Regions from separate parts of the Paraburkholderia sp. EB58 genome, predicted to be linked through region 1. Evidence: riboswitches for the same ligand, from Rfam matches in the RefSeq annotation. Region 1 holds a riboswitch; each other region holds the start of a gene.
What was found. A riboswitch is a leader RNA that binds a small molecule or an ion and turns the genes downstream of it on or off. The one in region 1 is predicted to bind cobalamin.

Region 1 (7,289 bases):
TCTTGCCTTGACCGGAAGCCGGCGCACTGATGAACAGAGCGGGACAGGACGGCATGCTCAGAATTCCACGCCGCGCTGCGCCTTGACGTGCTGCTCGCGATACGGGTGTTTGACGATGCGCATTTCCGTGACCAGGTCGGCCGCTTCGATCAACGCATCCGGCGCGTGGCGGCCGGTAATCACCACATGCAGCATCTCGGGACGCGCGTTCACGACCGACAGCACTTCGTCGAGCGGCAAATATTCGTACTTCAGCACGGTGTTCAGTTCGTCGAGAATCACCATCTGATACTCGCCGCTTTCGATCATCCGGCGCGCTTCGTCCCAGCCTTTGCGGGCGGTGGCGATATCGGCATCGCGGTTTTGGGTATTCCACGTGTAGCCGTCACCCATCGTGACGAAATCGCAGTTGGCGATTTTGCCCAGAAAATCGCGCTCTGACGTGTGCAGTGCACCTTTGATGAACTGCACGACGCCAAGGCGCATGCCGTGGCCGAGTACGCGCACGGCCATGCCGAACGCGGCGGTGGTTTTGCCCTTGCCGGTACCGGTGTTGACGATCAGCAGGCCCTTTTCGATGGTCGCTTCGGCCTGCTTTTTCTCGTGGCCTTCGCGACGCCGCTGGGTCATGCGCAGATGCGATTCGGGATCGGTTTTCATGGAAGGTCCTGTAGGTCGTTGGATTCTAAGGTTTGGGATGCCGTGCCGCATGCGCTCGATGCGATCGCGACGGTGACGCCGTCGAGCACCGTCTTTGGCACGATCAGGCGGGCGCCTGGCGCCGCGAGCAGGGCGCACGGTTCGCAGACGCCCTCTACGCCGAGATGCGCGCGGGCGGCGGCGGAAGGTGTCGGAATCGCAGGCACGGCAGCTATTTCGGCGCGGTTGAAGGTTAGCAACGGCAGCGCGTGACGCGCGCAAAATTCAAGCAGACCGGGTTCCTGCGCCTTGGATTCGATGGTCGCGATGCAGCGAATCGCTTCGAACGGATAGGCGTCCAGGGCCGCATGGACGGCGGCTGAGATCTGGTCTGCAGAGGTGTGCTGCCTGCAGCCGATACCAATGCTGAGTGAGGCGGTTTGGGTCATGCGGTGCCCCATATTACGCATCCTGTGTCCCGTTCAACTGCACGTGCGCCAACATGCGCCGGCACCGAGCTCGGGCACCAAACGCGGGCATACGATAGCACAAGCCATGCTCGCAGTCGCCCGCCCCGTTTCCTTGACGCACGGGGCTTGCAGGCCTAAACTCCCAGGCACTTTGGTGCTCGTGTGCGCGTTCCCGCGCACGCAGTTAAACGGGAAACAGGGCGTCCACTTTCACAAGACCGGACCAACCTGTGCTGCCCCCGCAACGGTAAGCGAAGGCATCGCGCAAGCGGTGCAGAGCCGGCTTCAGTGCCTGCGCGCAAGGTCGCGCATGCATGCAACCACTGGGCGAGAAATCACTCGCCTGGGAAGGGGAAGCGGCGCTTTCGCCAGCCCGGATACCGGCCAGGGAAGAGGGTTGGCGCCGCGGGGATGCGGCGTGTCGTCCATGACTTCATTACACGTTCCCGTTGCTGCTGCAACGCCGTTTTCCGTCCCCGCGTTTCGTCTGTTCAATTCCCGTGCCCATGAATCGGCCATCTCTTTCGACGGAATTACCATGCAGAACCCCATGCGCAAAATCCCCGTCACCGTTGTGACGGGCTTCCTCGGCAGCGGCAAAACCACGCTGCTGCTGCACATTCTTCAACAAGCAGGCGGCAAGCGCATTGCGGTGATCGTCAACGAGTTCGGCGAACTCGGCATCGACGGCGAAATCCTCAAAGGTTGCGGCATCGGCTGTGACGAACAGGGCAATGAGACCGAAGGCCGGTTGTACGAGCTCGCCAACGGGTGCCTGTGCTGCACCGTGCAGGAGGAATTCTTCCCGGTGATGGAAAAGCTGGTGGAACGCCGCGACCAGATCGATCACGTGCTGATCGAAACCTCGGGCCTCGCCTTGCCCAAGCCGCTGGTGCAGGCATTCAACTGGCCGGCCATCAAAAACAGCTTTACCGTGGATGCGGTCGTCACGGTGGTTGACGGCCCCGCAGCCGCAAGCGGCCAGTTCGCCGACAACCCGGCGGCAGTAGACGCGCAACGCAAGGCCGATCCGAATTTCGATCACGAGTCGCCGCTGCACGAATTGTTCGAAGATCAGTTGTCCGCTGCGGACCTCGTGATCCTTAACAAGACAGATCTGCTCGACGACACGCAGCAAGGCGCCGTCGAAGCATTGATCCGCGAAGAGATTCCGTCGCAGGTCAAGGTGGTGCGCGCGCATATGGGCCAATTGGATTTGCACACGCTGTTCGGCCTCGAAGCGGCCTCGGAGGCGACGATTCATCTGCGCCACGATCATCATGGCTCCGCAGAGGACGCGGACCATCATCACGACGAGTTCGATTCGGTGGTGGTGCAGGCCCAGGCGCCATCGCGCGAGGCCGTGATTGCCGCGCTGCAAAGCCTCGTGGAAAGCAACACGATCTATCGCGTGAAGGGCTTTGCTGCCTTGCCCGGCGCGCCGATGCGTCTGGTGATTCAGGGCGTGGGCCGTCGCTTCGACAGCTATTTCGACCGCCGCTGGCAAGCGGGCGAAACGCAGCAGAGCCGCTTCGTGCTGATCGGTGAGGATCTCGATCAGCCCGCACTGCAACGCGCCTTCGACGCTGCGTTGAACACCGAAGCGCAACAGGCGTAATCGATCATGCATCTGCTGCGCACCACGCCGGGTGGCTTCGTCGACGACACCCAAGGTGTCATCCGCATCGATCAGCGGCCCGCCGAGATCGTGGTGCTCAGTTCCGCCGACACGACGCTGTCGCTGCTCGCCAGCGCCGTGCCGCGTCTAGGCGATGGCTTTCCAAGCGTGCGTCTCGCGAATGTCACTTACCTGCGGCAACCAGCCTCGGTCGATTTCTATGTCGAGGACGTGTTGCAGCATGCGCGGATCGTGGTGGTCGATCATCTGGGCGGCGAAGCGTATTGGCCGTACGGGATCGAGCAGGTCGTCGCGCTTGCGGCACGCAAGCATCAGGTGCTGGCGATGTTCTCGGGCGACCTGCAGGAAGATCCGAACCTGCTCGCGCGCAGCACTGCGGATGCCGCGCTTTGTCATCAGCTATGGCGCTACCTGCGGGAAGGCGGCGCGCAGAATGCCGAGGCGTTTCTGCGTTGCATCGCCTACCGTTCGCTCGGCTGGGGGAGTGAGCCGGCGCCGCCGCGCGTGTTGCCGGCGGCTACGCTCTATCATCCTGATCGCGACATACCGACGATCGCCGAATGGCAGGCGCGTTGGCGCGCCGACGCGCCGGTCGTCGCGATCCTGTTCTATAAGGCGCATCTGCAGGCCGCCAATACGGCGGTATTCGACGCCCTGATCGAGGCACTCGAAGCGCAGGGCCTGAATCCGCTGCCGATTGCGCTGACCTCGCTCAAAGACGCCATGAGCCGCGAGATTTTGCAACAGTTGTGCACGCAACATGATGTCGCGCTCGTGTTGAATACCACCGCATTCGCGGCCACCGCCATCGACGACCCCGAACCTCTCGCACTCGCAGGCGATGCACCCGTGATGCAGGTGATCCTGAGCGGGGGCAATCGCGAGGATTGGGTCAAGGACAACCAGGGACTCAACTCGCGCGACATCGCCATGCATATCGCGCTTCCCGAGGTGGACGGCCGCATCATTACGCGGGCGATCAGCTTCAAGGGGCTTGCGTACCGTTGTCCGCATACCGAAGTGGACGTGGTGCGTTATCAGCCCGATCACGAGCGGATCGGCTTCCTCGCAGAATTGAGCCGCCGCTGGTGCCGCTTGCGCATCCTCGCCAACGCTGACAAGAAGCTCGCGCTGATCCTCGCCAACTATCCGATGAGCGAAGGGCGCATTGGCAATGGCGTGGGGCTCGATACGCCGGCCTCGGTGGTGGGTATTCTCGAGATGCTGGCCGACCAGGGTTACCGAGTGGGCGACTTGCCCGCGGACGGCGACGCTTTGCTGCGCAAGCTGACCGAGGGCGTCACCAACGACCCCGTAGTGCGCGATCTGCGTCCGGCACTACAAAGCCTCGCACTCGACGATTACCTCGTGCACTTCGCGCGCCTGCCTGCTGAGGCGCGCGACGCCTTGAACGCGCGCTGGGGTCCGCCGGAGCACGACCCGACTCTAAGGCGCGGCCGCTTCATGATTTCAGGCTGGCGCTGCGGCCAGGTATTCGTCGGCATTCAGCCGTCGCGCTCGCGCGAGCAGGGCGACTACGCCAGCTATCACGACGCGGACCTTGTGCCGCCACATGCGTATCTGGCGTTCTACTTCTGGTTGCGTCACCAGTACGGGATCGACGCAGTGGTGCACGTCGGCAAGCATGGCAACCTCGAATGGCTGCCGGGCAAAAGCGTAGCGTTGAGCAACGCCTGCTGGCCCGATCTGATTCTCGGGCCGCTGCCGCATCTGTATCCGTTTATCGTCAACGATCCGGGCGAGGGCAGTCAGGCGAAGCGCCGCGCGCAGGCGGTGATTATCGATCACCTGATGCCGCCGCTCACGCGCGCAGAAAGCTATGGTCCGTTGCAGGATCTCGAGCGCCAGGTCGACGAGTACTACGAAGCATTGATGGTCGATCCGCGCCGCTCGAAACTGCTTAGGCGCACGATTCTCGCGACCATTGTCGAACACCGTCTGCACGACGAACTCAGCATGAAAGTGCCGGACGGGCAGGATGCGGAAGACGCGCTGCTCACTCGCGTGGATGCCTGGCTGTGCGAGTTGAAAGAGGCGCAGATCCGCGACGGTCTGCATACCTTTGGCCGGTCGCCCGAGGGCGTGCAGCGGCGCGATACGCTGCTGGCGCTGGGGCGCTTTCCGGTCGGCGACGGGCGCGACGGCAAAGCGGGTCTGGTGGATGCGCTGGCGCGGGATCTGCAGATGGATCATCTGTTTGATCCGCTGTCGGCGGATTGGGCGGCGGTGTGGGGTGGTCCGTGTCCGGAAGTCTTGCTGCAGGTCAGCGACGCGCCGTGGCGCCACAACGGCGATACGCGGGAGCGACTGGAACTGCTCGCGACTGCCATGCTGGGAGCGATGTGTGGCGGCGCGTCAGGCTCAAAGCCGGACTCGCACGTAACGCTGCCTCCTGCAGGCACGTTGCCGCAAACCGAACTCGTGCTCGAGCGCCTGCGCACCGACATACTGCCGCGCCTCGACGCTTGTGGCCCGGAAGAAATGCGACACCTCAGACGGGGACTCGAAGGCCGTTTCGTACCGGCTGGCCCGAGCGGTTCGCCATCGCGTGGCCGGCCCGATGTTCTGCCCACAGGACGCAACTTTTACTCGGTCGATACGCGTGCCATTCCGACCCAAGCCGCCTGGTCGCTGGGCCTGAAATCGGCACAGCACCTGATCGAGCGTCATCTGCAGGAGCATGGCGATTATCCGCGAGCAATCGGCCTATCCGTATGGGGCACGGCAACGATGCGCACCGGCGGCGACGATATCGCCCAGGCGATGGCGCTGCTCGGCGTGCGGCCCAAATGGGCACCGGGCAGCCATCGCGTGACCGACTTCGAGATCATGCCGATGAAAGTCTTTGACCGGCCGCGCATCGACGTCACGCTGCGCGTATCTGGCTTCTTCCGCGACGCGTTTGCCAATGTGATGCATCTGTTCGATGCCGCCGTACAGGCAGTCGCCGAACTCGACGAACCGGAGGACGTGAACCCGATCCGCGCGCGCGTGCTGCGCGAACGCGACGCCTTGATCGCACGCGGCATGGATGCCACCGAGGCGCGCAGACGCGCCGGCTGGCGGGTGTTCAGCGCACGGCCGGGTGCTTACGGTGCCGGCTTGCAGGAGATCATCGACACCCAGCAATGGCAGACCGACGCTGATCTGGCCAACGCCTACCAGGCGTGGGGCGGCTACGCCTACACCCAGAAACGCGCTGGCGAGGAAGCGCGCCAGGCGTTCGGCACGCGGCTCGCCGCCATGGACGTGGTGCTGCAGAATCAGGACAACCGCGAGCACGATCTGCTCGATTCGAACGATTACTATCAGTTTCAGGGCGGCATGGTCGCAGCCGTGCGGTATCTGGCTGGCAATCAGCCGCACGTGTATCACGCGGACCATAGCAATCCGAACGTGCCACGCGTGCGTACGCTGCACGAGGAAATCGCCCGCGTCATCCGCTCGCGCGTGGTCAATCCGAAGTGGCTCGACGGCGTGAAGCGCCACGGCTACAAAGGGGCGGCAGAAATCGCGGCGACGGTCGACTATCTGTACGGCTACGATGCGACCGCGCGCGTGATTGCCGACCATCAATATGCGTTGGTGACCGATGCGTATCTGAACGACGCCGATACGCGCGACTCTCTGCAGAAGCACAATCCGCACGCGCTGCATTCGATTTGCGAGCGTTTGCTCGAAGCGATGCAACGCGGGCTATGGCAGGCACCGGGCGACTATCGCGCGCAAGTGGAACAGCATCTGCTCGCGAGCGAGCAGGCCATCGAAGGAACACGACCATGAACGTAGCGACCGAGCTTCGCAACACACCGGCGCGGCCCGAAATTCCGCCCGCATTCCCGTTTACCGCGCTGGTCGGGCAAGCGTCGTTGCAGCAGGCTTTGCTGCTTGCCGCGATCGATCCGGGTCTCGGCGGCGTGCTGGTCACGGGTCCGCGCGGCACCGCCAAATCGACCGCGGCGCGGGCGCTGGCAGAACTGCTGCCCGAAGGGCAACTGGTGACCTTGCCGCTCGGCGCGAGCGAGGACAGGTTGATCGGCACGCTCGACATCGAAAGCGCGCTGCGGGACGGCGCCGTGCGCTTTTCACCGGGCTTGCTGGCGAAGGCGCATCGCGGCGTGCTGTATGTCGACGAAGTCAACCTGTTGCCCGATGCGCTGGTCGATGCCCTCCTCGATGCAGCCGCAAGCGGCATGAACACGGTCGAGCGTGACGGCATCTCGCACAGCCACGAAGCGAGTTTCGTGCTGATCGGCACGATGAACCCGGAGGAAGGCGAGTTGCGGCCGCAACTGATCGACCGCTTCGGGCTGATGGTTGAACTGGAGAACTGCTTCGACCCGCTCGTGCGGCAGCAGATCGTCAAGGCGCGACTCGGCTTCGATCTCGATCCGCAGGCATTCCGTGCCGCCTACGCGGAGCAGCAGGCGCTGCACGTGCAGCGGATCCGTGCCGCGCGTGCGGCATTGCCAGGATTCGGCTTCGACGCCGCCGTGCATGCGCATGTCAGCGCGTTGTGC
Region 2 (7,289 bases), on a different contig from region 1:
ACGTCGCCGCGTGGGACAGCTATCCGCTGCCGCGCACGGAAGTGCTGTGGTTCGACGACGCCGAGAAGCACCGCTGGGCACGCACGGGGCATCCGGACATTCCGGCCTTCAATCACGATCTGTACCGCGGCGTCGGCAAGGGGCGCATGTGGGTAATGGAGCAGCAGGTCGGGCCGGTCAACTGGGCGCCGTACAACCCGGTGCCGAAGGCCGGCATGGCGCGTCTCTGGACGTGGGAGGCGTTCGCGCACGGCGCGGAACTGGTGTCGTATTTCCGCTGGCGCCAGGCGCCCTTTGCGCAGGAGCAGATGCATTCGGGCATCAATGCGCCAGACGACAAGCTGACCGCAGGCGGCCATGAGATCGCCCGGGTGTCGCGTGAACTGGCGAGTTTCGACCAGGCCACGGCGGGTCAAGCCAAGCATGCCCCCGTGGCCTTGCTGTTCGACTACCCGGCCGACTGGATCGTGCAGATCCAGCGCCATGGTGTCGATTTCGATTATCAACGCCTCGTCTTCGAGTGGTACTCATGCCTGCGCGAGATGGGCGTGGATGTGGATATGCTGCCGGCGACTGCCGATCTGAGCGGCTACCGGCTGGTGGTGGCGCCATCATTGCCGGTCGTGCCGGATGCACTGATCGCGCAGATCCGGACCGGCAACGCACACTGGCTATTCGGGCCCAGGACGGGTTCGAAGACCGCGGACTTCAACATTCCCGCCACGCTGCCTCCGGGCCCGCTGCAGGCCGTTCTGGACGTGCGCGTGTCGCAAAGCGAATCGCTACGCCCGTCGCTGCGGCCGGCCGCGACGTTCGACGGTGTAAGAGGACAGGGCCGAAGCTGGCGCGACCACATTGAGCCGGGTGCGGGTGTCGAAGTCACGGCGGCTTTCGACGACGGCGTGCCGGCTGTCGTGCAGGCCGGCCGGGTTCGCATGACGACGGCCTGCTTCGATCCGGCGTTGCAGCGAGCCGTGTTGGAACGCTGCGTGCGCGACGCCGGCATCGAGGTGGTGACGCTGCCCGAGGGCGCCCGCTTGCGCCGCCTCGGCAACGTGCGTTTCGCCTTCAATTACGGGGATACGGCGTGGCGTGTGCCGGCGCCGGAGGGCGCGCATTTCGTGCTGGGCGGCCGCGAAACCGGACCGGCTGAAGTCGCAGCGTGGATCGAAACGCACTGACGTCGGGTGCCGGTGCGCTAACACGATCCAGCTAGCTTTGGCATACTGCGGGTTCACCCGTGCGTCGTACCGGCTACCTCTTGGGGTTTCGGTCCACGCGCATTGCCGATAGCCGACTGCGCGCGCCGAGCGGAATTCCCGCGATGACGTATGCAGTCAGCATTACTTCATCGATGAACTACTCCCGGCTCGTCAGTCTCACGCGCATCCCGTCCTTCATGTCGCTGGCGGGCGCGACCCTGATGCTTGGGGTTGCCATGTCGTTCACCGCGCCGTATCTGTCGCTGTTCGGCGTGGAGCGAGCCGGGATGACGCCGCTCAAGCTTGGGCTGTTCATGACGCTGATCGCGGCGAGCGGGGTGGCGGCGAGCGGCTGGGCCGGCAAATGGTCCGATCGCCACGGTCATCACCGTACGCTGCTGCTGGCGGCGCTCGGCGCGGCGGCGTTGGGTTTCCTGTTGTTGTGTTTCGTGCGCGACTACCGCGCGCTCCTTATCATTGGGATTGCGTTCCTCGGCGCAGGCGGTTCGGCACTCTCGCTGGTGTTCTCGTTCGGCCGCGCGGCGCTGCCCGTGACGAGCGAGTCTGAGCGGACTTTTGCCACCGCAACGCTGCGGACGGTGCTGTCGGTGGCGTGGGTGTTCGGACCCTCGGTGGGTGCACTGGTGCTGGCGGGGATCGGCTTCTACGGGCTCTTTCTGTTCGCGGCGGCGTGCTTTGTGGCTTGCGGCGCCATCATCTGGCGCATGCACGAAGCTCCGGGTGGAGACTTGCATGAGTTGCCGGACCACGTCCCCGGCGATCCGGCTTCGTCGCTGGAAGTCACCACGGTCGAGCCCGAAACGCCGGTTAAGCCTGATTTCGTTCATCCGGTCGCGCCGTCACGCGTGATCTGGCGCTCGGTGCTGGCGCTGACGCTGATCGGCCTCGCCGCCAACGCGACGATGATCGTGTTGCCGCTCTATGTCGTCCACGGTCTGCACGGCACCCGCATCGACGTGTCGATCATGCTCGGCCTCGGCGCTTTCCTCGAAATTCCGATGATGCTGGCGCTGGGCGCCCGCGGCGCGACGCTGAACAAGCTGCGCTGGCTCGCTGCGTGCGCTGGCGTGCATATGCTGTATTTCATCTGCGTGGCCTCAGTCGGTTCCATATCGTTCCTGATTCCGATGCAGGCGCTCAACGCGTTCGTGGTGGCGGTGACCTCGTGTCTCGGCATGACCTATGTGCAGGATCTGATGCCACGCTCGCCCGGCCAGGCCACGGCGCTGTTCTTCAACTCGGCCCGGGTCGGCTCGATTCTGTCGGGCGTGCTATCCGGGTTGCTGGTCGCCGGGGTCGGCTATAGGGGCACGTTCCTGTTCTGCGGTTTACTCGCGCTCGGGGCGCTGATCCTGTTCGCGGATCCGCCGTGGCGGCGCTGGGCGCGCTATGTTCAGGACCGGTGGCCGAGCCGTTAGGAGTGACGTCCTGTGTCTGCACACAACTGGGTTGATCTACACCAGCACGAACGCACCGGGATAGAAACGCTGCGTGCGCATTTCGAAGGGCATGCCTACGATCCGCACTGGCATGACGCGTATCTCATCGGTTTCACCGAGCAAGGCGTGCAGCAGTTCGATTGCCGTCGCGCGCGTGTTCAAAGCACGCCGGGCCATGTGCTGATGCTGGAGCCGGGCGATATCCACGACGGCCATGCGCCGTCGGAGGGCGGCTTCACCTATTCGATGCTGTACCTCCAGCCGGATTGGCTCACGCGCGAACTGAGAACATGGTCGGATGCAGTGCCCGCAACGGGGCAGCCGCAGTTCCCCGCTACCCTGAGCGACGACATCGCGCTTGTCACCTCAATCGCCACACTGTTTCGCGTGTTGCGTAGCGAAGAGACCCGCGTCGTGCAGCAGGCAGCCACCGACAGCCTGCTCGAACACCTGAGTCGCCATCTCGTCTGGCGCCTGCGTCATGAAGGCGATCCCCGCATCCCCCCAGTCGCACAACGCGCGCGTGACTATCTGCATGCCCATCTGCACGATGACATCGGCCTCGACGGTCTGGCTGCGGCGTGCGGGGTCGATCGCTTTCGTCTGTCGCGTGCGTTCAAGGCCAGTTTTGGGCTTGCGCCGCATGCTTATCTGATCCAGTTGCGGCTGACCAAGGCACGTCAATGGCTTGCGCGCGGGGTGGCGCCGGCGGAGGTCGCGCACGCGCTCTGTTTTGCCGACCAGAGTCATCTGGGGCGGTGGTTTCGCCGCGCCTACGGGCTGACGCCCGCACACTACGGCAAGCGCTGCACAAATCTTCCAGACTCCGCGCTGAGCCACGTTTAGTCTTGCCCTTGAAGGGCCTGAAGCGGTTGGTGCCGCGCGGGTCCGCGGAGCACGGCTCCGAAATGACTCATTCTTCGACCATTAAGGCTCCAAAGGATGAGTCAACGTGATACGGCAAAGGAATGGAAGGGATGGAGTTCGATACGAAAGTGGCGCTCGTGGTGCGTGACGACCTGGCGTCATGGCAGAAGCTGAACGTCACCGCGTTTCTCGCCACCGGCATTGCCGCAACGGCCCCTGCGGCGATTGGCAAACCGTACGAAGACGCGAATGGACGGCAGTACGCCGCGTTACTTGGGCAGCCCATGATGATTTATGGCGGCGACGCGTCTGGCCTTCTACGCGCGTTTCAGCAGGGCCAGCAACGCGAGTTGAACATCGCGGTCTACGTGAAAGCGATGTTCTCCACCGGCAACGACGACGACAATCGCGCCGCCTTCCATGCCGAACCCACTGACCAGCCCGACCTGGTTGGGATCGCATTGCGCGGGCCGAAGAAGGCGGTCGACAAGGCCATCAAGGGGCTGTCATTGCATCCGTGATGCACGTGATGGTCTAAGACGGATTCGCATGCGCGAACCCGGTTATGAGCGTCGTTTAGCCCCTCGTAGCGAGATCCGCAAAACTGATCGATTTTGCTTCGCACGCTTGTGTGAAGGCCGCATCGTAGCTCGTGAAGAAAACCACGCGGTCCTGGCCCAGCTGTTTGAACAGATCGACCAGGACAGCGCGCGCAGCGGCGTCGAGCCCGCCACCCGGTTCATCCGCAATGACGACGGTCGGCGCCCCGACCGATGCCGACGTCAGGAAGATTTTCTTGCGCGTGCCGAACGACATCTGCTCGAAGCGCTTCTCGAGATGAGGCGTGACGCCCAAGCGGTCTGCCAGTTCGAGCGTGTGGTTCTCGAGAGCTGTCTGTCTTTGCGCGGCTACGCGTTCGAGAAACTCTCGCCCAGTCTCGAGCGGATACGTCAGGCAGTCCTCGGGCACGTAGGTGAGGGCGGATTTGGCCGCAAGCGGCGCGGTGCGCAGCGAATGACCGCCCAGCCAGACCTCGCCCGCATCGGCCTCGATCTCGCCAGCGAGAATGCCGAGCAGGGTTGACTTGCCGCTGCCGCTTTCGTCGTTCAGCGCGACGCAGCCCGCACTGGCGCTGTAATGCAGTCCGTGAAAGATGGTGCGTCCGCCGTAGCGTTTGCACAGATTGTCGAATCTAAGCATGGCTCATCCAGTTTCTCAGACTGGCAAGTTTACATTCTTAGGGCGAGGAAGGCGTGTAGATCGCGTCGCATACGCGTCCTGCCGTGTCTCATCCATCCCACGCCGAGCCAGAATTAATTCAACCGGCATCGGTTCGCACGTAAAATGCCGCCCATACGACTCGTGGAAGCTGGTGAAAATCCAGCGCGGTCGCGCCACTGTGACCGGTTTCAGCATGAACCGGAAGTCAGACCTCGGCGTCGTATCCCTCTTCCGACTTTGGGGCGCGTAATCCCCAGGAGATATCCGTATGGCCGACATTGTCTGCGGTCTGGACGTTGAGCCAGACCCGTATCCCGTAGATTGCCCAGCTTCGTGTCCGGTTGCGAATCTCCGTTGCGCGTGTGTGTCGACGCACGCATCGGTATACGAGCACGCACGTCTCTAAGGCGCGCTAACCGCACGCCCCCCGGCTTGAGGGTTGATCTTGCTTTGCCCACACCACGGCTTGGAGTGCTGCGCATCCTTCGACAAGGAAAGAGCTTTGCAATGACCTGTATCGGACATCGAACGATCGCGTTCGCGCACGCGGCATGTCATCCAATCTTCTAGTAATAAGGATGTCCCTTTTGAAGTTCCGTCGTCTCATCATCACTTCGGCCTTGACCGTCTCGGCGTGCCAGATTGCGCAAGCCGCGGACGACTCGACGTTGCCGCAACCGGACCAACAAGCTCCGGCAACCACCACGCTGCCGAATATCCTCGTGACCGGCGACACTCAGCATCTACCGCAATCGTTCGATCAACGCTATGCCTCGACGCAGGTTCTTACTCGCGCGGACCTGAACCGACTGTCGCCGATTGACCCTAGTATCACGCAGGCCCTCGCCACATTGCCCGGCGTGACGATTACGCAAAACGGCGGCCCGGGTTCTTTGGCCGGCGTTAGTATCCGTGGTTCGTCGACGAATCAGGTCGCGGTGTTTATCGATGGTATCCGGGTCGGCTCCGCCACCACCGGCGAAGCGGAGTGGGCCGATCTGCCGACCTCCGCGTTCGACCGCGTCGAAGTCATTTCTGGCCCGGCGGCCGCGTCATTCGGTGCGGATGCCATGGGCGGCGTCGTGCAATTGTTCACGAACCACGCTTCAAATCAGCCGAACCAGACCACGATTTCCGCGGGCGGCGGCTCGAACAAGACCTTCGATACGCAGGTCCGGACTTCAGGCAGTATTCCGTCCACCGGTCCCCTGGCTGCGTTGTCCGGGCTAACCTACTCGCTGGGCCTGCATGACTACAACACGGCGGGCATCGACGCGACCGCGCCGTGGGCCTATGGCCACGAGGATGGCCGTAACCCGTACCATGCACAGAACGTGGACGCACGCCTCGGCTATGCGCACGACAACTGGTCGATCTCCACGTTTGCCCTTTACCACAAGTCAGATCTCTCTTATGACAATGCGGGCGGCGATGACCGGCAACTCGATCATCAACTGACGACGGGCGTGGCGTTCCATCTGGATATCACGCCTTTCACCCAGTTCGACCAGTCGGTTGGCTATGCGAACGACCGTCAGTTCCTGTATTCGAACGCGCCGGGTATCCCGACCGACGAGATCGACTCGACGCGCATCAGCTCGTCTACCTCGCTGACGCATCAGGAACACGGGCTTAAGCTTTTCAATTTGCCCCTGTCGGGCGAGACGAAACTCACTTACGACCTTTCGCGCGAGCAAGCCTTCCTGCCGATCGACATTCCCTCGGGCGTGCCGACACGTAACGATTCAGCCGTCTCTCTGCATCAATCAGCCACGTTGGGTGATTTGACGGTGTTCCTTGCGGGGCGCCACGAGATTATCGAGGGCCAGTCGGTCAATACCGGCAATATCGCCGTGGCCTATGCGATCACACCGATTTATACGGCACGGCTTTCGTATGGCAACGCATTCCGTCTGCCAACTTTCGATGATCTGTACTATCCAGGTTACGGGAACCCGAACCTGTTGCCTGAGCGCAGCGATACGGTTGAAGCCGCACTGGACGCCGCCACGTCGTTCGGTACCTTCACGGCTGCTGTGTATGACACGCGCGCCCACGACCTGATCACGTATGACTCGGAGACCTTTCTCCCCGTGAACGTCGGCCGGGCGCATATTCAAGGTATCGACCTCTCATACAAGGGCGCGCTCGGCAATTCGACGCCTGTCAGTCTCGCGGTCGGCATTCTGAATCCGCAGGACGTCACTGATCAGACGTGGCTGAATCGCCGTCCGCGTCAAACCGTCAGCCTGACTGTCGATCACACGTGGGACGAGTTTCATATGCATGCGCTGAGCACCGGGGTCTCGCTGCTTTACGGCGGCTCGACTTTCGACGACCAGGCAAACTCGATCTATCTGCCGTCGTACACAACGGTCGGATTGCGTGCTGCGTACAAGGTCAATTCGCATCTGACCGTGTCCGCGAACCTGTCGAACCTCTTTAACCGGCAGTATGTGACGGCGTACGGCTACAACTCGCTGGGCCGGACGGCATTCGGTAAGGTTTCCTACACGTTCTAAGCTGGGCTGGTCGCAAG
Region 3 (7,289 bases), on a different contig from region 1:
ACGAGGCCATTGACCAGGCCATCACCGAATCGGTCGGCTTTTTCAGTGCACACGTGGAGCAGGCCCGTAACTTGTTGCTCGGAATGCTGGGGCACGACATGCGCAGTCCGCTCCAGACCATCCTGATGACAGCTTCGTACCTTGCGGCGCTGAATGCCGGCGACAAAGTGTCGGACGCCGCGTCCCGTTTGATCAGAAGCGGCGCTCAGATGCAGGCGCTGCTGGACGATATGGTTGATTTCAATCGAACCCGGCTAGGTTTGGGCATCAAGATCGCACCGATCGAGGGAGACCTTGCAAAGCAGCTTGCCGATGGACTGGACCTGGTGCGGGCGGTGCACCCGGACCACGGTGTCGATCTGGACGTAATTGGCGACTGCCACGGTGTTTGGGACGGCCGGCGCATGCAGCAGTTACTTGGCAACCTGGTTCTGAACGCGATCAAATATGGAGCGCCAGACGTGCCGGTGCGTGTGACGGTGACCGGTCAGGAAAGCGAAGTCCGTCTGGAGGTGAGAAACAGCGGGGCCGCCATTGATCGCTCAACTCTCGACCGCATCTTTGATCCGCTCCAGCGTGGGCCGCACCATCTGGAAAGAAATGACGACAGCAGCCTCGGGCTCGGACTGTATATCGTGCGAGCGATTGCCGAGGCACACGGAGGCGGAATCGAAGCGCGCTCTGACGAGACAGAAACGGTGTTCGTTGTCCGCCTGCCCCGTCGTCAGTAACGTCCGGGCGACAGGTCCACCGATCGGCCGTCGGCGTGCTTTGTATGCGTCGTTCGCGAGCATGGAGTAACCGCTGTTGATACTACGACGCGGCAAAGTCTTGGAGTGGTCATTCTTCTCGTTCGCCTAACGGACAAAAACCGCTCGTGTGCGGAAGTTCCGGTTCTCCGCTTTCACTGCAAGCATGTGACTGCTTCGGGTCGCCAAGAGCCTCTCAATTCCCCCGGAACGATCTTTCAGCGGCCGCACGGCGGGTATCCCCTTCGCCGCGGCATTCGTTTGCGTCCGCAACCCTCCCCGGCTGTCCAAAAAATCCATGCGTTTCCTATCAGCATTGTAATTCTTGATTGGCGCGGTCATAGTTAGGTAAAAAATTACCTTGCAGATGTGGAACAATATCGATACGAAAATTTCCGAGGTGGCCATGTCCGTGCGAATTCGCAACAACGTCCAAGCCAGCGGCGACGGACCCCTCACGATGGTTTTTGCACACGGTTTCGGATGTGACCAAAGCATGTGGCGCTACGTTGCGCCGCGCTTCCAGGACCGCTATCAAACGGTTCTTTTTGATCTGGTGGGCAGCGGGCGCTCCGATCTTTCCGCTTACGATTACGACAAATACGGCTCCCTTCATGGATATGCCACGGACGTGCTCGAAATCGTGGACGAGCTTGCATCAGGCCCTGTGATCTATATGGGCCACTCGGTGAGTGCGATGATCGGCATGCTCGCCGCGTTGGAAGCACCGGACAAGTTTGCGGCTAATGTCATGGTGGGTCCTTCGCCATCTTTCATCAACGACGGAGATTATGTCGGCGGCTTTTCGCGAAGCGATATCGATGGATTGCTCGAAACCCTGGAAAGCAACTACCTCGGCTGGTCAAGCACGATGGCGCCAGCCATTATGGGAGCCCCGGAGCAGCCGGAACTCAGTGACGAACTGACCAACAGCTTTTGCCGGACCAATCCCGACATCGCGAAGCATTTTGCCCGTGTCACCTTCCTGGCGGACCACCGGGCCGAATTATCGCGTGTGACCACCCCAACGTTGATTTTGCAATCAAACGAGGATCTGCTCGCGCCACTATCTGTGGGGGAATATATGCATCGGAATATCCCGCAAAGCGTTCTCAGTATTGTGGAAAATGTCGGGCACTGTCCGCATCTGAGCGCACCAGGTGCCAGCATTGACGCGACGGAGGCCTTCTTACGAGGCCTGTCGTTATAGCGATGGGCGTCCCCAATCGGGAACTGCCCCCGGTCGCAGAAGCCTATGACCTCGCCTCGTGCGGATTGATGACGACGCTCGGCAACGGGACGATCGTGCGCGTCAATGCCACCTTTTGCCGGTGGGTCGGATATGAGGCAAGCGCGCTCGTTGAAGTGCGCCGGTTGCAGGACTTCCTGACTATCGGCGGCAAAGTCTTTCAGCAAACACATTGGTCGCCCTTGCTTCAAATGCAGCGCTCGGTGGCCGAAGTCAAGCTGGATATCAAGCACCGCGACGAGACGCTGATCCCGATGCTTATCAACGCGTCGCGACGGGTGTATCGCGACGAGATCTTCGACGATTTTTCCTTTGTTGTGGTGAAGGACCGCCACGCCTATGAGCGCGAGCTGTTGCTCGCTCGAAAAAATGCCGAGGCGGCACTCGAAGCAAAACGCGACGCTCAACACGCCCTGCAGCTGGCGGACCGACGCAAAGATGAATTTTTGGCAACGCTTGCGCATGAGCTACGCAATCCCCTCGCGCCGATGAGGATGGTGCTCGATCTGCTGAGACTTAAAGAATTCTCCGACCCACAGGTGCAGTGGTCCCATGACGTTCTGAACAGGCAGTTGGGGCACTTGGCACATCTGGTGGATGACCTGCTGGAAGTGTCCCGTATCAATGAAGGAAAGATCGAACTTAGAAAGACACGCGTCGATTTATCGGCGCTGATGCGAACGGCGGTCGAGACGTCGCAGGCGACTGTGGATGCCGCTTCCCACCAACTGACCATCGAATATCCGAGCACGCCGGTTTTCCTCGACGCTGACCCGACCAGACTCTCGCAAGTGTTATCGAACCTGCTCATTAACGCGGCCAAATACACCCCGCGTGGCGGCACATTGCGTCTCACCGGCAAGCAAGACCAGGGGTATGCGGTGGTATCCGTGCGGGATTCCGGCATCGGCATCTCAGCCGACGATCTTCCGAAACTATTCCGGACGTTTTCTCAGTTGTCCAAGGGAAAAGACTTTTCTCAGGGCGGTCTTGGCATTGGCCTGTCGCTCGTGCGGACCTTGGTTGACTTGCACGGCGGCACCGTCACGGCCAAAAGTGCGGGTATCGGATCGGGAAGTGAGTTCACCGTGAGACTGCCGGCATTGCTCGATTCGGAAAATCCACCAAGCAACGAACCCGCTCCTGTGCCGACAAAGGGCGAATCTAAGCGAGTGCTTGTCGTTGACGATAACGAGGACGCCGCGGCTAGCCTCGCCATGTTGCTTGAAATGGAAGGTCACGCAACGCAGGTCGCTGAGAATGGCTTACGCGCCATACAGTTACTCGGCGAGTTTTATCCCGACGCGGTTGTCCTGGACATCGGCTTACCCGGAATGGACGGCTACGAAGTCGCGCGAAACATCCGTAAAACGCGGTCAGGGCAAAAGCTGCTGCTTGTTGCGCTCACTGGGTGGGGCCTGGAGCAGGATAAAAGCGAAGCGAGGTTAGCAGGCTTCGACGTTCATTTCACCAAGCCAGTGGATGTCCAACGCCTATTGGACGCGCTAAACGGCAGCGAATCGGTTCCCCGTTTATAGTTGCGGGACGCGCTACGCTCAAGGTCGCCGCTCATTCCATCAGAAACGAATGGCTGGCGACAACTCATACAGGCCTAGCGAAATTGTCAAGGTTTAGGCGGCTAACGCTAACGTATTCATAGGAAAGCGCTCGTTCAGCATCACTTTTTTTCGGCCGAAGTGACAGCTAGAGTTATCGTTTCGCATCAACATGACCGTATCGGGGCGATACTTGGATGTGGCCGGCACGCACGGGGCCTCAGTGCAACGATCAGGTACAGCCAGCGCTGCATGACTGCTGGCTCTCGCTATGGCATCAACGGGTTTATTTTGGAGCGGCCGCACGGCGGGTATCCCTTCGCCGCGGCACGGCATTCGTTTGCATCCGCACTCTTTCCCGGCTGTCCAGTTTAATCCGTTTCCCTGCAGCTCTCCCGCCGTTCGGCGATTGGCCGCCCGAACCGGGTACCGTCCGCGCTTCGGCTCGCCGCAAGTAGAAGACCCTACGACGGCCGATTCCGGGAAGTCCAGTCAATTCCGTTTCGAGTCTCCAACGAATTCGGTTTACCGACACAGTGCAGGGGAACGGAATTCGTTGGACTGGGTGCCAACAAAAATCAAGAACTTGACAACAAATTCGGTCACGCGCTAGATAACGCGGAACCGAGTAAAGTGGACTCGCCGGATTTGTGACGCGAATTCGCTGGATTTGCCGGAGTGTGTGAGAGCGGCCCGCGCTGCGCCGGTTGCGAAGGCTGCGTGCGGCTACAAGCAGTCGTTCGGCAGCGTGACCCAGATCGTTGCCAATCGACCAAACCAGGAGCGCTATCAGATGCGAGTGCGCCGATCACTCAACCGTCAATTCCCTTTCAGAAGCTTTCGATCGTCCTCGATAGCAGGGATCGGAGCGCGTTACGCCGTCTTTTTGCCGCGCTGCCGGGCTAAACGATTGACCTCTCATAGCACGGCCCATTACGCTTGCGCGCTGATGGTTCCCGGCGACGGGATCAAAAGGGAACGCAGTGGAGGCTTTCGCGCCTCGAGTCTGCGGCTGCCCCCGCAACTGTGAGCGGCGAGTCCATGCCAGAAGGGCCACTGGGAAACCGGGAAGGCCGGCAATGGGCGTCGACCCGCCAGCCAGGAGACCTGCCATCAAACGGCGTCGACGCATACGCATCGGGCGGGGTGCCCCGGTGAAGGTTCAGGTTCTGCTGCCTGAGCCGGTTTGCTGAGACGAACGCCATTTGGAGGCAAAACCATGCTCAGAGCTTTAAAACACGTTTTCAACGACAGTTCCGCCGATGTGAGAGGCAAGGTCATCGGCATTTACGTCTTTCTCATCGCCGTCAACCTTGGCGCCTGGGCCTGGGCGCTCATTGCTTTCCATAGTCGCCCGGTACTGCTCGGCACCGCTTTGCTGGCCTATGGCTTTGGTCTGCGCCACGCGGTGGATGCAGATCATATCGCCGCTATCGACAATGTTACGCGCAAGTTAATGCAGGAAGGCAAGCACCCTGTAGGTGTTGGTTTCTTCTTTTCCATCGGTCACTCTCTGGTGCTGCTCATCGGCACGGTCATCATTGCCATCACGGTGATGAGCCTGCAGAGTGGCTTTGAATCCTTCAATAACATCGCGGGCATTATTGGCACGCTTGTGTCAGGCACTTTCCTGCTGTTGATGGCAGCCCTGAATCTCGTGGTCGCCCGGGACGTTTATAAGACTTACCGCCGTGTGCGGGGCGGCGGTGCTTACGACGATGACAGCTTCAACATCCTGCTTGCAACCGGGGATTCATCGCCCGGATACTGAAGCCGCTCTTCCGGTTAATCGGTCAGAGCTGGCAGATGCTGCCGGTAGGTTTTCTGTTCGGACTGGGATTCGACACAGTGACGGAAGTGAGCCTGCTGAGCGTCGCCGCAGCAGAGGCCAGCAAGGGATTGCCGATCTGGTCCATCCTTGCTTTTCCGGCACTGTTCTCTGCCGGCATGTCGCTGATCGACACGACCGACGGCATCCTCATGCTCGGTGCCTACGGCTGGGCCTTCGTGAAGCCGATCCGCAAACTCTATTACAACCTCACCATCACCATCGTCTCCGCCGTCGTGGCGATCCTGATTGGCGGGATCGAAACACTGGGGCTGATCGCAGGAGAGCTGAATCTGCAAGGATGGTTCTGGGACCGTATCAGCGACCTCAACAATAATTTCGGCCTGCTCGGCTACGGCATCATCGGGATTTTCGCAGCGGCTTGGGTCATCTCTTTCATCGTCTACCGCGCAAAGAAACTGGACGAGGTGGAAATCGGCTAGGCCGGGATCACCACGGGCTGATCCTTGATCTCGCGCCGTGGTACGTGAACGATGCTATGGAGTGAGACCAGCCTGTCCCGACGTTCTGAATTTCCGATGTCGAGATAGGCGAACGGCAGTTCCGGGTCGATTTCGGCCGGCGCAACCCCAGCACGTTCAGGACTACCGACCAAAAAGAGAATGCCCGGATGTCCGGGCGTTTGTCTTACTGTCTTTCAGCAGCTGCGGGATTTTTCACTATCGTCGGCAGCGCTTTTTCACTTATCTGGCACACTTTTCACTTTCTGTGGCACCCGACACCGCCACGACGCACTTGCCAAAATCGGTTAAGGGTTTATACTTAGTGCGTCTCCTCCATGTCTCCTCCGATATGGATTCAGCCCGCCACTGCGCGGGCTTTTTCTTGGCCAAAAAAAAGCCCGGCAATAGCCGGGCGTGGGTTAAGAGAACGGGCGAACAGTCTGCCCACTAACAGATCACTTCAACCACCTCGCCGAACGGCGCCTGTCTGGCGCGCCGCAGCGGCGTTGTTGATGCCCACAGCACCGGATATGACGGTCCCTCATCGGGAAACCGGCCGTCCATGTCGGTCAGATAGACCAGGAACGCAGGGTGGATACCGTCGTCCGCGAGTCGCCTGAACGGATCGAGGAACGATGTTCCGCCACCACCAAGAACGGGCTGCAGGTCGACGGCTTCACCGCGCTCGAAGGTCTGGATCTGCGTGACCCGCGTATCGCAGTCCATCACGATCAACCGGCGCGGACGCACTGCATCGTTCACGGCGAGGATTTCCGCTGCGAACTGCGCCTGCGTCTCATCCCAGACCGAACCACTCGAGTCGCGCACGAACACCGCGTCGCCAACCGCCGGTTCGTGCAGCGATGGCAGGTACAGGCGCATATGCAGATAGCGACGGTTCGGGATCGCGAAGCTGTAATCCGTCGGCGACAAATCCTGCGCAAAGCGATGCAGGATCGGCCGCCAGTCGACAGCAGGCTCGACCGCCTGCGCGATCATCCCCTGCAGACCGCCTGGCATGCCACCGCGCATCTGGGCCGCTTTCGCGGCCTGATGCACGGCAACCTTCCATTCCGCTTCCTGCTTCGCGCGGTCGTCGGCTACGTACTGACGGATCTCGCCACAAGAGGGAGCGGGATCAGCATTGGCGTTCGCAGATGCAGCCGGATCAGAGCCTGCGGACGGTGTGTTCGCGCCGTTCGCGGATTGCGGCGGGCTGCTGCCCCCGGTCGGATCGCCTGCCTGCTGGTCAGACTGCCCTCCCGGTTTGCCACCATCCCGTTGCCCTTTCCCCTGCTGCTGTTGCTTCTGCTTTTGCCGCTTCTCATGCACAAGGATGCCGTAGATCTCCTCGGCCGACTTGCCACGAAAGCGCACGTCCATCAGGGCACCCTTCGGCAGCAGCATGCCGGCGTCGACGATAATCGGATTGATCGCGTGGTC
Region 4 (7,289 bases), on a different contig from region 1:
TTCAGGTTGAATCCGGACTCGAGTGTAAATACGGCTTGGGTGCCGCCTCCCAGATCCTCCTGCCCTCTCAGGCCCACACGATTGCCATTCCAGATGTTCTGGCCAAGCTTGACGGCAGAATGGCCATTGGCTGTCGAGCCGAGCGAGGTCTGGCTGCTCTGATAGACGATACCGGAATCGACAATCCCATACAGCGTGATACTGTTCTGCGCGAATGCGGACACGATCACGCCTGCTGTGCCGGCAACGACTAACAGCCTGGCGTAGGGAACGTTGTTTTTCATTCCGTTTCTGTTCTGGCGAAGGCCCTGCGAAACCAGGAAGCGCGCTTAGCATGATAGGCAACGTATGCGACTGGTGCGAACTGCGAGATAGGCGAATGTCGCAGGCACATGAATTGTTGTCTGAACCTGTAGTGGATAGTGCGTTCGGGTTTAGCCCCCAAATTTGAAAGCTCACCCAGCCGCGAACAACCTAGCGGCCCAATCCGCAAACACCCTCACCTTGGTGCTATATCTTCGACTAGGCGGATACGCGATATAGACCTGAATCGGCTCCGGTCGCCATCGCGCAAGAATGGGTACGAGTCTTTTTTGCTCGATGAACGGGCGAACCATGAAGTCCAAGGTGTGGACGATCCCCAAACCAGCCAGTGCAGTTGCAAGGTGCGAGTTGCTCTCGCTGACCAGAATGTCATTACGTATTCGACCCAGCGTGATCGTCTCCTCACCTCGGCGAAACATCAGGGGCTGTGTCACGCCCGTACTTGCAGAAAAGTACCCAACGACGGGCATGTCTTTATCCACGATATCCTGGGGATGTTTCGGAGTGCCGTGCTTCTCGAGATACGCGGGACTCGCACAGGTGGTCCAAGCAAGCGTCCCGATCTCATGTGTCACGAGGTTTGGGTCATCGGCTGTACTTCGAATGGCACAGTCTATGTTTTCTGCCACAAGATCCACGGTACGGTCTGTCACGCTGAGTTGAACCTGTATCTCCGGATAGCGCTCAAGAAATGCCGGCAATGCAGGAATGAGGATGCCGCTTGCAGTCGATCCACCGCTATCGACTCTCAGCACGCCACGTGGGCTCGCTTGCCCCCGGCCGAGCGTGGCCTCAATGTCATCGAGTTCGCTGAGCAGTTGCCGGGTGCGTTCATAGTACGCAGCGCCATCGGTCGTCACGCTAACCCGCCGCGTATTTCGCTCCAGCAGTTTTATGCCGAGATGGGCCTCCAGCGACTGGACCCATTTGCTCGCCGTGGCATTGGGGATATTCAGGGAAAGGGCTGCGCGCCCAAAGCCCCCTGTCTCAACAACGCGGACAAAGATACGGATTGCTTGCAAATGGTCCATGGAATCTGCCCCGTCGATTATCCACACGTATGGATAGATAAACCACGATACACCTATTTATCCGCACGGGTGTTTAAACTAAGCTGGGCTCAGTCGTCCACATAGGTGAACCAGGAACTCTGAAATGAAAACCTCTCTTTATGAAAACATCCATTCGAGCAAGCATGCGGGAAAGGTAGCACTCGTGACTGGCGGTAGCACCGGAATCGGCCTCGCCACTGCCAAGCGCCTCGCTCGCGAGGGTGCAACCGTGTTTATTACCGGTAGACGTCAGGCGGAATTGGACGCTGCGGTTGTTGAAATCGGGCACGCGGCACGTGCGATACGTGGCGACATTTCGTCGGCGGCGGACCTCAAGACCATTGTCGATACGGTGGCCGCGGAACATCAAAGGATCGACATTCTCTTTGCCAATGCGGGCGGCGGAGAGTTCGTCCCTCTCGGCGAGATCACCGAAGCACAGTTCGACAAGTACTTCGGCATCAACGTGAAAGGTACCTTGCTCACCGTGCAAAGTGCATTGCCGCTCATGCGTCCGGGTAGCGCGATCGTGATAACAGGCTCGATCGCATCGATACAAGGAACACCGGCCTTCGGTGTTTATGCCGCCACCAAGGCTGCCCTACGCTCCTTCGCCCGTACCTGGGCGTCGGATCTCAAAGGGCGCGACATCCGGGTGAACGTGGTCGCACCTGGCGTCGTCGTCACGCCTGCCTATAAGACCGAACTGAAGTTGAGTGACGACCAGATTGAATCGTATAGCAAGGAAGTTTCCGCAACCACTCCCCTCGGCCGCGTGGGTGACGCCGACGAGATCGCGAAGGCGGTTTCCTTTCTCGCGTCCGACGACGCCAGCTATATCACCGGGACGGAACTGTTCGTCGACGGCGGGCTCGCGCAGGTTTAATTTTCAGCGTTGCGCCCGACCCGGACGGTTACTGGCGAATACCCAAAGTGAAGTCACGGCGCGACCTCACGACTGTGCCGGCCACCATGCCCATCCGCGAGCCGAACGCCGTAATTCGATAACCGAGAGTGGCGCGATCTCGATACGGCTGAACGATGCCGGGGGTGCGTTCAATGCATGAATCAAAGCGGCACGGATAACCGGCGCATGGGTGACGGCGACCACACTCGCCGTCTCGTTCAGCGAATCAAGCCAGCCACTAACCCGTGCAAGAACCTGCACAAAGGACTCGCCGCCATGCGACGCCGCATCGGGATCGCGGCTCCATGTTGCGAGCTCATGCGGCGCGTCTTCCGCAACCTCTGCAAGCCGCCGGCCGCGCCACTGACCATAGTCCATATCTGCGAGTCCGGGCGCAACAAGCGCCTTAAGCCCGAGCGACTGCGCCGTATCGCGTGCGCAAGCCGCAGGACTGCTGAACGCGACCGCCTCCTTGACCGGAGGCATGCGTTCGCGCCAGGCCATGGCGTCCGCGATCCCACGCGCGTCCAATGGATCGTCGGCGGGAAACCTGCCCTGCCGCATCGCGGGCGTCGCTGCGTGGCTGACCAGCAAAACACGTGTATCCATTCTTTCCTTTCAGTTGAAAACCATGCCGGTGGCGCGCACGACACCTTGCATTTACCCGATCATGAAAGCTTAGCGCGTAGAATACGCCTTAGCGTGGAGCACGGAAGCCGGTGCAAGCCCGGCGCGGTCGCGCCACTGTAAGCGGTTCACCGTCGAACCGAAAGCCAGACCCGAGCTCCGCGTCACTTCTGCAATCCACTATTGGGGCGCGTAACCCCTGGAGAAAGTCAATCATGACTGACGCTGCATTGAATCCGGCCGCCGAGCCGACTCCCATTCCTCTGCGTGAACTGCTGCCATGGGTCATCTTTGGCGGCTTGATCATGCTGCTCGCCATCTACTTCGTGGGTGCTGAAGAGGGCGCGACATCGCTGGTCCCCGGTATGTATGTCCACGAATTCGTCCACGACGGCCGCCACCTGCTTGGCTTCCCCTGCCACTAACGCGGAGTCCATCATGGTCGGTAAATTGTTGGTACGCGGCATGCTCGCGGGCGTCGCCGCGGGTCTTCTCACGTTCAGTTTCGCCAAGCTGGTCGGCGAACCCCAAGTGGATCAGGCCATTTCCTTCGAGGAAAAGGCCGATGCGGCAAAGGGCGAACCGCCTGAGCCCGAGATCGTCAGCCGGCACACGCAGGCAGGCTTAGGTCTCTTGACCGGTGTGGTCACGTTCAGCGCCGCGGTTGGAGGTCTGTTTGCACTAACCTTCGCCTATGTGTTCGGCCGTGCCAGCAAACTGGGGGCACGACCGTTGTCTGCCTGGCTTGCGCTCGCGGCATTCATCACCCTGGTGATCGTGCCGAACATCAAATACCCTGCCAATCCACCTTCGGTGGGTGACCCCGAGACGATCGGGATGCGGACCCGCTTGTTCTTCCTCATGATCGCGATTTCGATCGCAACGATGGTGTTCTCGCTCAAGGTGCGCAAGCATGCTACTGCACGCCTGGGTCAATGGAATGCGTCGATCGTTGCGGGCATCGTGTTTGTTGTAATCATCGGTGCCGTGCAGTTGGCGCTGCCCGTGATCAACGAAGTGCCGGCGGCGTTCCCTGCGGTTCTGCTCTGGAAGTTCAGGGTCGCGGCGATCGGCATGCAAGTGATCTTGTGGACTACGATCGGCTTGCTGTTCGGCGCGCTCGCCGAGCGTGCCCAACGCCCCGCATCGACAGGCCGGATCGTCGGCAAGTCGGCTTACCTCTAAGGCAATGCAACCGCTTGCGCGGTTGCATCCTCCCTCCTCCGAAATCACATACGTCAGTAGGCATCTCGTGAAACGCCCGCAATGCAGCGGGCGTTTCACCTCACCAAGCTCGCGTCAGCAGTGCTCCAGCGCGTACGACAAGTCGGCGATCAGATCGTCGGGATGCTCCAGCCCCACAGACACGCGAATCAACCCTTCCGATACGCCCGCCTTCGCGCGTGCTTCAGCGGGCACGCCTGAATGCGTCGTCGAGGCGGGGTGACAGATCAGCGACTCCGTACCGCCAAGGCTCACGGCCGATTTGAACAGCGTCAGGCCGTTGATCAGTTTGAACGCCTGCTCGCGACCGCCGTCGAGGACGAAAGCAAACGTCGAGCCAGGCCCGGTGCATTGACGCCGGTAGACCGCCTGATACACTGGGTCTTCGATCAGTTCCGGATGCAGGACTTTCACGGGATGATACGGATTGGCCGCGAGCCACCGCGCGACGGCGCTGCCGCTGCGTGCGGCCTGCTCCATGCGCAGCACCAGCGTCTCCATGGAGCGTGTGATCATCCATGACGAATGCGGATCGAGTTGCGAGCCCAGCATGCTGCGGATAGAGCGGACTTTCGTGATCAGGCTACGGCTGCCGGTGACGCCACCCGCCACCAGATCGCTATGACCACCAATGTATTTCGTCAGCGAATACACGCTCAGGTCGATGCCCTGCTGCACCGGCTTCTGATACAGCGGACCCAGCAACGTGTTGTCGCACACCGAAAGAGGACGATAGCCGTGGCGCGTTTCGAACGCGTCGATCTCGCGGCGCAGCCCTTCCAGATCGAATAGCGCGTCCGTCGGGTTGGCCGGTGTCTCGACGTAGCACATCCGCACAGGGCCCTTTTTCGCCGCCGCTTCGAGTGCGTCGTGGATCGCCTCCACCGAAAGCCCATCCTCGATCACCTGGGATTTGATGCCCCACTCCGGCAGAAACTTTGAAATCAGCGTTTCGGTGCCGCCATAAAGTGGCACGGACTGAACCACACAGTCACCTGGGCGCAGAAATGCCAGCAGAATCGCCGCGATAGCAGACATGCCGCTCGAGGTCACGACAGCGGATTCGGAGCCATCGAGCAACGCAAGACGATCTTCGACGATCTCGAGATTCGGGTGATTAAAGCGGCTGTACACGAGGCCCGCGCTTTCGCCTTCCGGTGAAGGCTTGCGGCCTGAAACCATATCGAAGAAGTCTGCGCCGTCCTCGGCCGTGCGAAACGCAAACGTCGACGTCAAAAAGACCGGCGGTTTCACCGACCCTTCCGACAGGAAGGGATCGTAGCCGTACGACATCATCTGGGTTTCAGGGTGCAGATCGCGATCGGCAATCGTGCGCTTGTGATAGTTGCGATAGGCCATGCTTTGCTCCATGCCATGTCGTAGGGAAGGTAGAACGGTGGTTGCAGTCCCAGCGCGCATTACGCTCAAAGATGATCGCTCTTTGGACTTGCGCGCGACCATGCTACTCCTTGGCGACAATTCACAGCGAGGAGCACGACCAGAAATGACAAAGCCGGCCACCCGAAGGTGGCCGGCTTTCTTGCAAGAGGTGCCTGGTATTCAGTCCGTAATCGCTTGTAGAACTTGCGAGGCGGCGCAAGTGCCTTAGGCGGAAGCGCGCAGCTTCCTGGCAGCCGCGACCATGTTGGTCAGCGCCGGAATGACTTCTTCCCACTGACGCGTCTTCAGGCCGCAGTCCGGATTCACCCACAGGCGTTGCGCCGGAATGCGTTCAGCCGCCTTCTTCATCAGTTGAACGATGTGCTCTTCGGTCGGGATGTTCGGCGAGTGAATGTCGTACACGCCCGGTCCGATTTCGTTCGGGTAGTTGAAGTTGTCGAACGCGTCCAGCAACTCCATATCCGAGCGCGAGGTCTCGATGGTGATCACGTCCGCGTCCATATCGGCGATCGAGGCGATGATGTCGTTGAACTCCGAATAGCACATATGCGTGTGGATCTGCGTGTCGTCATCCACGCCATTGGCGGTGATACGGAACGACGTCACCGCCCAGTCCAGGTATTCCTTCCACTGCGACTTACGCAGCGGCAGGCCTTCGCGCAAGGCGGCCTCGTCGATCTGGATCACACGCACCCCGGCCTTTTCCAGGTCCAGTACTTCTTCGCGGATCGCCAGTGCGAGCTGGTAGCACGACACCGAGCGCGGCTGGTCGTCGCGCACGAAGGACCAGTTCAGAATCGTCACCGGGCCTGTCAGCATGCCCTTCATCGGCTTGCTGGTAAGCGACTGGGCGTACTTGATCCATTCGACGGTCATCGCCTTCGGGCGGCTGATGTCGCCGAACAGGATGGGCGGTTTCACGCACCGCGAGCCATACGACTGCACCCAGCCGAACTGGCTGAACGCGTAGCCATCGAGTTGTTCACCGAAGTATTCGACCATGTCGTTACGCTCGGCTTCACCGTGAACCAGCACGTCAAGACCCAGTGCTTCCTGCTCGCGCACGCTGCGTTCGATCTCGGCGCGCATCGCGGTCTTGTAACCGGCTTCGTCCAGTGCGCCGCTCTTGAACTGGCTGCGCGCATGGCGGATCTCGCCGGTCTGCGGGAACGAACCGATCGTCGTGGTCGGGTATGCCGGCAGCTTCAACAGTGCCGCTTGCCTGTCGGCGCGCGCCGGATAGGCGTTTTTGCGCTGACCCAAGCCCGGATTGATCTTCGCGAGGGCGGCTTTAACCGCTGGGTTGTTCACACGCGGCGACGCACGGCGTGCGGCAATGGCCGCAGCGTTAGCGGCCAGTTCCGCCTTGACGGCGTCGCGGCCGTTGCTCAGCGCGGTGTCCAGCACCTTCAATTCGCCGAGCTTTTGCAGCGCGAAGGCAAGCGACGAGCGGACTTCCGCATCCAGCTTCTGTTCGCTTGCCAGATCCACCGGCACGTGCAGTAGCGAGCACGACGGTGCGATCCAGAGGCGTTCGCCCAGTTGCTTCGCGACCGGTTCGAGCCAATCGAGTACGCCGTTAAGATCCGTCTTCCAGATGTTGCGGCCGTTGATCACGCCCAGCGACAGCACGCTGTCTTTCGGAAGTTGAGCGATCACCGCATCCACTTCAGCGCGGGCATTGATCGCATCCAGATGCAGGCCTTGTACCGGCAGTTCGCAAGCCAACGACAGGTTGCCCAGCAACTCGCCGA

Region 2: another riboswitch for cobalamin. It lies ahead of P3T40_RS08855 (TonB-dependent receptor domain-containing protein); the one in region 1 lies ahead of cobW (cobalamin biosynthesis protein CobW).
Region 3: another riboswitch for cobalamin. It lies ahead of P3T40_RS36850 (HoxN/HupN/NixA family nickel/cobalt transporter); the one in region 1 lies ahead of cobW (cobalamin biosynthesis protein CobW).
Region 4: another riboswitch for cobalamin. It lies ahead of P3T40_RS02175 (CbtB domain-containing protein); the one in region 1 lies ahead of cobW (cobalamin biosynthesis protein CobW).

Annotation. Positions count from the first base shown of each region.
Region 1 covers NZ_JBNDMQ010000021.1:86,055-93,343, reverse strand. The annotation lists gene P3T40_RS27370 (cobyrinate a,c-diamide synthase) at 1-55, opposite strand, end outside; gene cobO (cob(I)yrinic acid a,c-diamide adenosyltransferase) at 58-660, opposite strand; gene P3T40_RS27360 (cobalamin biosynthesis protein) at 657-1,088, opposite strand; cobalamin riboswitch at 1,245-1,512, shown strand; gene cobW (cobalamin biosynthesis protein CobW) at 1,648-2,727, shown strand; gene cobN (cobaltochelatase subunit CobN) at 2,734-6,552, shown strand; gene P3T40_RS27345 (ATP-binding protein) at 6,549-7,289, shown strand, end outside.
Region 2 covers NZ_JBNDMQ010000004.1:365,164-372,452, reverse strand. The annotation lists gene P3T40_RS08880 (beta-galactosidase) at 1-1,181, shown strand, start outside; gene P3T40_RS08875 (sugar efflux transporter) at 1,325-2,641, shown strand; gene P3T40_RS08870 (AraC family transcriptional regulator) at 2,654-3,508, shown strand; gene P3T40_RS08865 (DUF2000 family protein) at 3,640-4,050, shown strand; gene P3T40_RS08860 (ABC transporter ATP-binding protein) at 4,106-4,729, opposite strand; adenosylcobalamin (AdoCbl) riboswitch at 4,883-4,974, shown strand; gene P3T40_RS08855 (TonB-dependent receptor domain-containing protein) at 5,329-7,272, shown strand.
Region 3 covers NZ_JBNDMQ010000038.1:58,330-65,618, reverse strand. The annotation lists gene P3T40_RS36865 (ATP-binding protein) at 1-731, shown strand, start outside; gene P3T40_RS36860 (alpha/beta fold hydrolase) at 1,156-1,959, shown strand; gene P3T40_RS36855 (hybrid sensor histidine kinase/response regulator) at 1,962-3,536, shown strand; cobalamin riboswitch at 4,488-4,683, shown strand; partial or broken gene P3T40_RS36850 (HoxN/HupN/NixA family nickel/cobalt transporter) at 4,774-5,825, shown strand; gene P3T40_RS36845 (vWA domain-containing protein) at 6,294-7,289, opposite strand, start outside.
Region 4 covers NZ_JBNDMQ010000001.1:467,766-475,054, forward strand. The annotation lists gene P3T40_RS02155 (porin) at 1-284, opposite strand, end outside; gene P3T40_RS02160 (LysR substrate-binding domain-containing protein) at 456-1,355, opposite strand; gene P3T40_RS02165 (SDR family NAD(P)-dependent oxidoreductase) at 1,480-2,262, shown strand; gene P3T40_RS02170 (histidine phosphatase family protein) at 2,329-2,892, opposite strand; cobalamin riboswitch at 2,955-3,086, shown strand; gene P3T40_RS02175 (CbtB domain-containing protein) at 3,126-3,335, shown strand; gene P3T40_RS02180 (CbtA family protein) at 3,349-4,095, shown strand; gene P3T40_RS02185 (cystathionine gamma-synthase family protein) at 4,210-5,493, opposite strand; gene metE (5-methyltetrahydropteroyltriglutamate--homocysteine S-methyltransferase) at 5,740-7,289, opposite strand, start outside.